One region of the Priestia sp. MDV22-iso46 genome, then DNA from elsewhere that is predicted to be linked to it. Evidence: predicted binding sites of a transcription regulator. Region 1 holds the regulator's gene; each other region holds the start of a gene.
What was found. The regulator Rex, encoded in region 1, represses fermentation and respiration genes when NADH is low (regulators of the CRP and FNR family bind a similar motif). The targets are predictions, from matches to a motif close to TTGTGAAATATTTCACAA.

Region 2: the regulator Rex is predicted to act here: its motif matches at 1,956-1,973, upstream of AC4NPH_RS09810 (YvcA-related protein).
Region 3: the regulator Rex is predicted to act here: its motif matches at 1,374-1,391, upstream of AC4NPH_RS22420 (cytochrome ubiquinol oxidase subunit I).

What each region holds. Positions count from the first base shown of each region.
Region 1 is NZ_JBZVWT010000024.1:4,698-7,981, forward strand. Features, by position in the region: gene AC4NPH_RS30660 (ABC-F family ATP-binding cassette domain-containing protein) at 1-427, opposite strand, end outside; gene AC4NPH_RS30665 (redox-sensing transcriptional repressor Rex) at 886-1,524, shown strand; gene tatA (twin-arginine translocase TatA/TatE family subunit) at 1,578-1,763, shown strand; gene tatC (twin-arginine translocase subunit TatC) at 1,779-2,534, shown strand; gene AC4NPH_RS30680 (YdiK family protein) at 2,561-2,788, opposite strand; gene AC4NPH_RS30685 (CPBP family intramembrane glutamic endopeptidase) at 2,785-3,284, opposite strand, start outside.
Region 2 is NZ_JBZVWT010000001.1:1,926,302-1,929,585, forward strand. Features, by position in the region: gene AC4NPH_RS09800 (hypothetical protein) at 149-283, opposite strand; gene AC4NPH_RS09805 (YvcA-related protein) at 538-1,215, opposite strand; gene AC4NPH_RS09810 (YvcA-related protein) at 1,212-1,910, opposite strand; gene AC4NPH_RS09815 (hypothetical protein) at 2,017-2,379, opposite strand; gene AC4NPH_RS09820 (DUF6792 domain-containing protein) at 2,380-3,284, opposite strand, start outside.
Region 3 is NZ_JBZVWT010000004.1:304,874-308,157, forward strand. Features, by position in the region: gene AC4NPH_RS22420 (cytochrome ubiquinol oxidase subunit I) at 1-1,295, opposite strand, end outside; gene AC4NPH_RS22425 (threonine/serine exporter family protein) at 1,596-2,051, opposite strand; gene AC4NPH_RS22430 (threonine/serine exporter family protein) at 2,066-2,827, opposite strand; gene AC4NPH_RS22435 (LacI family DNA-binding transcriptional regulator) at 2,972-3,284, opposite strand, start outside.

The DNA.
Region 1 (3,284 bases):
CATATTGATAGCCGCCTAAATCTTTGAACGTTACTTGAAGCTGATCGTACTCTTTGGTTAGTTTTTCGTATTGAACTGAATCATTAAAAATGTCTGGATCGCCCATCTTCGTTTCAAGCGTACGTAATTCTTTTTCCATCTTCTTTAACGGAGCAAAGACAGTCATCATTTCTTCCCATATGGAGAGTGTTGACTCAAGAACTGTATCTTGTCCCATATAATCAATGGAAACACCTTTAGGTTTAATAATTTCTCCGCTGTCATAAGAAAGCTGCTCAGCAATAATTTTTAATAAAGTTGATTTACCAGCACCGTTTCGTCCCACTAGGGCAATGCGGTCTTTTGATTGTACTTCTAACTTTATATTCGATAAAATGGGTTCTGCCCCATAGTATTTTGTAATACCGTTCAATTGTAGAATAATCATTTTTTCACCTCTAGTAGTATATCCATAGTGTATTTTAACATATTTTCAACTACAAGTTCTTCCTACAAGCGTTTGTAATTTGTACAGGGACAAGGACAAATGGTGAAGCGAATGTTTTGATTCATGAAATAAAATGATTTTACGTGCACATTTTATACAGGATACTATGTTAAAATAAGAGATAAGTGCATCTCTGAACTTATATATGATGGATGTAGAAAATCCGTCATGACTAACAAACGAATCCTTTGAAGGGCTAATTGCTTCGTTCTAGCTAACGACTTTAAGTAGTGCTGGATAGACAAAAGCCGTCGGGGTGTGAAGCGGAGTATATATAAAACAAGAGAAAAGAGAGAGAATTGGAAGCGCTACCTCAAAGCGGTTGATGCTTTGTGAAAGGTAATGCAATATGACTTGAAAATGTTAGTAATGACATACATGAACTGAGGGGGTACAACGTGAACACTGAACAATTAAAAATACCACAAGCAACGGCTAAACGATTGCCGCTTTATTATCGTTTTTTAAAAAACTTGCATGCTTCTGGTAAACAGCGTGTTTCGTCAGCAGAGTTAAGTGAGGCAGTGAAAGTTGATTCTGCTACTATTCGTCGGGACTTTTCTTACTTTGGAGCATTAGGGAAAAAGGGATACGGCTACAATGTGAATTATTTACTTACATTTTTCCGTAAAACGTTAGACCAAGATGAAGTAACGAAAGTAGCACTGATTGGCGTGGGGAATCTGGGAACGGCCTTTTTAAATTATAATTTTATTAAAAATAATAACACCAAAATTGAGTGCGCTTTTGATGTGATAGAAGATAAAGTCGGTACAAAAGTAGGTGACGTGCCGGTTTATCACCTTGACCAATTGGAAGATTATATGAGTGATGATATCTCAGTGGCGATTTTAACCGTTCCTGCCACTGTTGCTCAGCAAATTACCGATCGTTTAGTGAACTGCGGAATTAAAGGGATTCTAAACTTCACTCCTGCACGCTTAAACGTACCGGATGAGATTCGACTACATCATATTGATCTTGCTGTAGAATTACAGTCGCTTGTCTATTTTTTGAAAAATTATCCTGTTGAATAAGGTGGACTGTGTTACGATTTCCTTAAGTCTAAATTAATAAGGAGAGTGGGAATATGGGGATTGGAGCAGGCAGTTGGATTATTATTGCGATTGTAGCACTGCTTATTTTTGGACCGAAACGGTTACCGGAGCTAGGAAGGTCAGTCGGGCAAACGCTTAGAGAGTTTAAGCATGCCGCTAGCGGTGCATCAGAAGATCGTGAAAAAGATAAACAGCGTCAAGTAGATGACAAAGAGTAAAAGGGTGATCATAGTATGACTGAACAAGAAATGTCAATATATGATCATATAGGAGAGCTGCGAAAACGCATTTTAATTGTTTTATTTTTCTTTGTCATTGCCACAATTGGCGGCTTTTTTATAGCGGATAAGGTTATTGTCTATTTACAGCATGCTGATGAGGCAAAAAATTTAACGATGAATGCATTTAGGCTAACAGATCCAGTTAAGATTTATATGCAGTTTGCTGTTATTATCGGCTGTGTACTTGCAGCTCCTGTTGCACTGTATCAACTTTGGGCATTTATTAGTCCTGGTTTATATGAAAAAGAGCGTAAGGTAACGCTTGGATATATTCCTGTTTCCATTTTTCTCTTTATCGGCGGTGTCTCTTTTTCTTATTTTGTGTTGTTTCCATTTGTCGTCGATTTTATGACGCGCGTTTCTGATGAGCTGAATGTAAACCAAGTGATTGGCATTAATGAATACTTTTCTTTTTTAATGCAGCTCACACTGCCTTTTGGCCTGTTGTTTCAGCTTCCTGTCGTCGTCATGTTTTTGACGCGATTAGGAATTATAACGCCTATGTTTTTATCTCAAATTCGAAAGTATGCCTATTTCGTACTGCTAGTTATTGCCGCACTTATTACACCACCGGAATTGCTCTCGCACATGATGGTGACAGTGCCGCTCTTAATTTTGTATGAAATCAGCATCATTATTTCCCGCATTTCGTATCGCAAAGTGTTAAAGGCAAGGGCAGAGCAAGAAAGAGAAGATGTTAGTATGTAAAAAAACCACTGAAACAGTGGTTTTTTTTATTTAGATGAATCATCTTGATTTTTATATTGCTGCTGCAACTTTTTAATTTTATAGTGCAAGATAAAAATGCGAACCGCAAATCTGAAATCGAATGCGGCTACGAGTGCAAATAAGATCGTAGGGAAGTTCCACACGGTTTCCTGAGCATTTTGAATGGCCAGGTAGGTGAATAAAATCCCCATAATAATATAAATAAACCCTCGTGTTAAAGGGATATTCTTCATAAAAACATGCCTCCAAAAATAAACTGCATTTGTTCTGCTTGCTTTTGCATTTCTATAATTTTATCTGCAAAAATAGTTTGAGATAAAATAACGATTGTATTCATCAACACGTGAGCAATAATGGGTACAATAATTAGTTTTGTTCTTGCATAAAGGAATGCAAATACAAATCCCATGGCTGTATACACGAGCAAATGTTTAAAATCCCAGTGTACGGCAGCGAAAATAAGGGAACTAATAAATGCAGAGATAAAAAAATTATATCGTTTGTGAAGAGAGCCGAAAATAATCTTTCGAAAAATAATCTCTTCTAGAATTGGTCCAATAACAGACGTAACGACAATGAGGAACGGCGTTGCTTTAACAAGATTAACAATATTTTGTGTGTTTTCAGATACTTGGGTAATGCCAAGAGCGTGCTCAATCATACCTGCTACAGCTTGACCAGCCATAGCCAAGAACACCCCAAGGACTGACCAGACAACAGTTACCGTTG
Region 2 (3,284 bases), on a different contig from region 1:
AGACTTTCTGGGGACTTATGATAGCAACAAAGAAGTGTTTTAGAGACTTTTATGCTTTTGATAGACAGGCTGTAAAGGATGTTTCAAAAAAGAGCGGACTCAATCTCATCTAAAACAAACAAATTGGATAAAGGAGCTGGACTGCTTGTTACACCGCGGTTGATTTCCGTGCATGGCTTCGCTTTCCGCGGGCGGCCGCTGAGCCTCCTCGTCGCTTACGCTCCTGCGGGGTCTCACCACTTCCGCTTTTCCCGCAGGAGTCTTCGCCTTGCCCTCCAATCAACCCCTAGAAGCACCTAATATGTGAAATTTACGTTTACCATATACTTAGCACAATAACCTCTTATCGTTAGTTTGTAATCATAGACAAATTGCTCGTACTGATAAATAGACGCTCGTTGGAAAATTAACGATAATAGCCCCTATAAAGCATTACAAAAAAAACATTATACCTACAGCTAATATACTAACAGCTAAAGCAAATCTTATAACTTTCTTCATTTAACTCGCTATCTCTTCTTCTCTATAAATCCCCTACTATTTCCCCTCGTTAAAATGAATATTTTTTAGCATTTTCAAAAACCATTTCTTTCTATCCATTTGATTTGTTTCTGTATTTTCTCCTACACTATCGTATATTAATTTGATTACCTTATCAGAGCTTTTATCTGCTACATATGCGACATAAAGGTTGGGTGGATTTCCTTTACTGTCATGTACTATATGTTGGTTAGTACCACGAAAATATGTATAGGCAGAATCATAATAAATTCTTGTATTAGAGGTTTCTAACTGTTTAGGTTTTTTACTGCCTAATTGTTCTTTAAATAAACTCTCTACATAAATTAATTCTGATTTTGTGTCGTTCTCCGAAAATTTAACATTGATAGCGTACGTTTGTTGATCATTTTCGTAGGGTTTAATATAAGCAGCTGACCAATTTTCATATGATTCGCCATTTCTAGTGTAATCCTCGCGGTATTTATGTAGAACTTGATACTCCTCTGGAAACCACATCGTATACTGTCCTGTCTTTGACTTAAACTCATAAAAACCATCAGCTGCTTTTTTATCTTTGTTTAAGAACTTGCGCGTAAAGTGATCATCAAAAGCTGGAACGTTAGGATAACGGCTTTCGTTTACGCCCCATATGCCGCCTATTAAAATTGCGGCTCCTACAATGACTAGAATAATAGTCTTCGTATGTTTTTTCATCCTCTTACATCTCCGTTGTTTGGCTTATTAAAATGGATGCTTTTACAAAGTTTTATAAACCACTCTTCTGTTATAGGCTCAGAGTTATCTGAACGCTCACCAATACTATCAAAAGATAGCTGAATAACTTTTTTAGAGTTTTTATCAGCTACATATGCTACATATGTATTAGGAGCATGCTTACTTTTATCATCTATAACGTATTTATCTGTCCCTCTAAAATAGATATAAGCTGATTGATAGTAGATTCGAACTTCATCTGTTTCTAGCTTTTCCGGTTTACTGACATTGAAGCGTCTCTTTAATAAACTTGATACGCTAAATTCTTCGTTTTCTTGTTTTCTCGCTTCTGAAAATGTAGCTTGTATATTGTTTATTTGGTTTTCACCTTCATACTTTTTAATAGACGAAGCCCTCCATCTTTCATAGAAATTACCGTCTCTTACATACTGTTGATTATTTTCATGCAACAGCTGGTCCTCCTCTGGAAACCACATCGTATACTGCCCTGTCTTGGACTTAAACTCATAAAACCCATCGTCCACTTTTTTATCTTTGTTCAAGAACTTACGTGTAAAGTGATCATCAAAAGCTGGGACATTTGGATAGCGGCTTTCGTTTATCATCCATATTCCACCTATTAAAATAGCTGCCCCTGTAATGATTGCGGGAAGGGTCTTCGTACGTTTTTTCATGGTCATACACTCCCTTTATTATTCTTTTGAAATAAACGGGACTTAATGTAAATTGTTCAACATATAAAAATCCCTCAGACCACTGTCTGAGGAATAGCAGTATCCCTTATGTTAATTCACTTTCATCCATTGATTCTTTATATCGAATTTCGTACTCTCTCTTATGCATATCTTTAACAGAATGCATAAAACTCATAATATGCTGAAATGCTCCAGTATCATACTGCTGAGCCCTTAGCGTATATCCCCGCTCAGCTGCTTCTAATTTACTTTTAACAGCATCAGCAAACTCACCCGTTTGGTTTTCTAAATAGCTTTTAGCATGCCAAAGCTTTTCATTTACTTCTTGATCCTTTTTGATTAACTCTTTAATCCTTTTTGCCTGCTCGTCCTTAAAGTCATCACTATCAAATTGGAACGTATATTTACCGCTCGTTGTTCCTGTGTGTGTAAAATCAAAATCAAACAATTAAATCCCCCCTACTACTTCTTTCATGCTTTTAATATCTGAAGCTACCGATTCGTCTGCTTCCATCATCTTCTCGAAATTTTGGAAGAACGCTTCAAGAAACTTTTGATAGTATGTAACTTCCTCTTGAATAGAAGAAATAATCTCTTCAACAGGGGTAAATACACTATCGTCTAGCGAATCAAACGTTTTGTCAAACGTCACTTTTTCAGCCACACGCTTTTGTCCAAACCAAGCGAGAGTAGCTTCGTCTTTATCTGCCTTTTCCATAAATGACTGGGGAGAAGCTTCTTCTCTGGATATTTTCATTTTTAATTTTTTCTTCTTAGCTTCGAAGACTTCGTTAATTTCACTATGTAAATACTGCTTTAGTGCATTTAAGTTTGCCTCTTTGTCTTTAATGGCATTAGCACAGTAATAAACAAACTTCTTCATTTGTTCATAATCTAGCAAGATTTCTTCCTGAGATCCTGAATCAAAAACCTGATAATACGTCTTCATAGCATTAGCTTCTGTGTATTTGACAACATAATTAATTCCGTGGAGTTTTGCTTGATCTCTTTGAGATATTCCTTTATAAACCTGTGAGAACCCCCCGGGACTAGTTAGTAAATTAACTCCACCTGCTGCACCTAGAGCAACTCCAGCTTTTATCTCACCTAAATGGAGAAAAGGATACTTTTTTATATGCTCAAGGTATTGCTCACTCTTATTAGGAAGGTCGAGTAACGTTTCCTGTTTTACATGATCATTTGCAAAGCCTAAGCCACCTAGTATCGTTTTCACTCCAAGATTATAGCGAAATTGGTCTATCATATACACTGGGTTCCATTTTGCTTCTTTCTGAAAAGGATATTTTCCAATGTTAATCATTTCTTCTGTATCTAAATCTCCAAGCATGGTTA
Region 3 (3,284 bases), on a different contig from region 1:
ACCATAATCACAGCTAAAATTAAATAAAAGAACGAAAACGAGATAATAGAAAACAGCAATTCACCTGCTGTTACACCAGGAGACACGGCATCTTCCGTTTTCATATAGCCAAATACAACCCAAGGCTGACGGCCAATCTCTGTCATAATCCAACCTGCTGAGCTTCCAAGGAACGGAAAGGCAATGGCAATCGTCATAATACGTAAAAATAGTTTGCTTTCTTGAAGTTTTTTACGAGAAAGCAAGTACGTGCCCCAAATACCTAATGCACATAATACCCCACCTAGACCAGCCATAATGCGGAAACTCCAAAATGTTGTCCGAACGGGTGGAATATAATTTCCTGCCCCATATTTCGCCGTGTACTGCTCCTGCAGCTCGTTCATCCCAGGAACGGAACCTGAAAATTTCCCGTATGATAAGAAGCTTAATAAATAAGGTATTTTGATTTCACTCGTATTTTTCTTTTCATCGGGGTGAATATTTGCTGTTACCGTCCAAGCGCCTGGACTCCCGCTGTTTTCCCATAATCCTTCACTTGCCGCCATTTTCATCGGCTGTGTTTTAACTAAGTATCCAGCCTGTTCATGACCAGATAACGCAATTCCTACACCTGAAACTAACCCTACAATAATGGCAACTTGGAATGATTTTTTGGCAAAAGCCACATGTTTTTTCTTCAAGAGCATAATGGCACTGACACCCGTGATAAAAAAGGCGCCTGTTGCAAACGAACCTAAAATGGTATGAGGGAATTCAACCCACAGCTGACCGTTTGTTAACAATTTAAAGAAGTCATTCATTTCTAAACGTCCATTATTCAGCTCCATTCCAACCGGATGCTGCATAAAAGAATTAGCCGTTAAAATAAAGAACGCTGAAAAAATAGTACCTAGACTAACAAGCCAAATACATAGACAGTGCAGCCATTTAGGCAAACGATCCCACCCGAAAATCCACAGTCCGAGGAAAGTGGACTCCATAAAAAACGCGAGCAGTGCTTCAATAGCAAGCGGCGCACCGAATACATCTCCTACAAACCGTGAGTACTCTGACCAGTTCATGCCAAACTGAAATTCTTGTAAAATACCTGTTACGACTCCGACAGCAAAGTTAATCAGGAATAAGTGCCCCCAAAACTTTGCCATCTTTTTATACTGTTCATCTTTTTTTACTACGTACATCGTTTCCATGATCGCTACTAAAAAGACAAGACCGATAGATAGCGGTACAAAGATAAAATGAAACAGCGTCGTTGATGCAAATTGAATACGTGATAGTATAACTGTATCCATCTTCTTTCTCCTTTCATATATAAGAACATTCATCATTTCATAGATACTTTGCTTATTTCTGAGCATCTTTTACTTACATTGTGAAACGTTGAGCATGATAATTCGAGAGGTATGCTCAATGTTTCACATACATATGTAATATCTCTCTTTCTATCTACATAGTATAGTCTATTTTTTTAGCTGTGCACGTACATTTTTTGAACGTTTTTAGACTAAAACGTGACTTTCTTGTGACAAAAAAGTGAAGGATCTCTTTATTTTTTTCATAAAAAAAGCACGCTCTGATTTGAGCTTGCTTCTCTACGGTCGATATTTTGCTTTGGCATTTAATTTAGATTGACGAATGATTTGGTTGATGACTTCAGAAAACACAATACCAATGGCAATTGAACCTGAAATCATAAAAGCTTTCGCTGCAAGACTAATCGCTTCATTATAGTTATTTTCTACAAAGTTACGCATGGCATCGTATGCTGTTCCTCCTGGAACTAGCGGAATAATACCTGCTACGGTGAAAATAATGATCGGCGTTCGGTAAATTTTTGCGTAAATTTGACTAATAATAGCAATAAAGAAAGCCGATGCAACTGTGCTTGGAATTTCATCTACGCCATAGAACGTTAGCAAATAGTAAATGAGCCAGCCAATCATTCCGACAAAGCCACTTTTTAATAATGATTCACGTGGAACATTAAAAATGATCCCAAATGCTGCTGAAGCAATAAAACTTGTAATTATCTGCTCTACGATATGCATATGATGCCTCCCTTCTATAGAAGCGTAAATACAATGGCAATACCTGCACCGATAGCGAATGCCGTCAGAAACGCTTCTGCTCCTTTTGATAATCCAGACAGTAAATGTCCTGCCATTAAATCTCGCACTGCATTGGTAATGGATAAGCCAGGAACGAGAGGCATAACGGATCCAATAATAATTTTATCAATTTGCGTGCCTAGTCCTGAAGCAACTAAAAGAGCTGATAAAAGTCCAATAACTAACGAAGCGGTAAACTCAGCAAAAAAGCGAATCGGAATAAGACGGTGGAAATACACCACGGTTAAAAATCCGAGACCTCCTGAAAACATAGCTGGAATAAAGTCCGACCATAAACCTTGAAACATGATTAAAAAGCATCCGCTAGAAATGGATGCAGCTGCAAGTTGAACCCATAGTGGAAAAGCTACGTTCGTTGCTTCAATTTCTTGTAGCATTTCATACGCTTCCTCCAAGGAGATGTGTCCTTGACTGATTGTTCTTGAGACGCTATTTACCATGGTTACTTTTTTTAAATCTGTCGTTCGTTCCGAAATACGAATTAACTTCGTTTTCGTCGGTTCTTTCGTTTCAAGTGAAAACATAATCCCTGTTGGCGTCACATAGCTGTGGGATTTTTTTATACCGTAAGACGCTGCAATCCGCATCATTGTGTCTTCTACTCGATACGTTTCTGCTCCGCTTTCTAACATAATTTTACCTGCTAGTAAGCTAACGTCCATAATTTCATATTTATCTAATTTTTGTTGTGTCATCAAATCGCTCCAAACATATTAAAGCTTGGTTTTTTCCCCTACAGCATACAGTGTATAAGAAAGAGGGAAGTGGACGCAATGGTTAATGCAAAAAAGTGTGGACTTTTTGTCTCACACTTTCAGGAATAGTATATACATTCCTTATCAATTCATACGTTTTGTGGTCTCGCGCTCTACTAATACAGGTGCCATTTTATACTGTATCTGATCTATTTCTTGCTGATCCTGAATTTGCTGAAGTAAGAGGTTTACTGCTTTTTCAGCCATTTTTTCCATCGGTTGACGGATAGTTGTTAGTGGAGGATGCGCTTCACTAGCTTCTGTAATATCATCAAACCCTATAACAGACAAATCTGCTGGAACGTGAAGCCCATTTTGCCACGCACAGTGTATCACTTTCAGAGCAATGTAATCCGTAGCACAAATAAGCGCAGTTGGAGGCTCTGGATGATGAGCT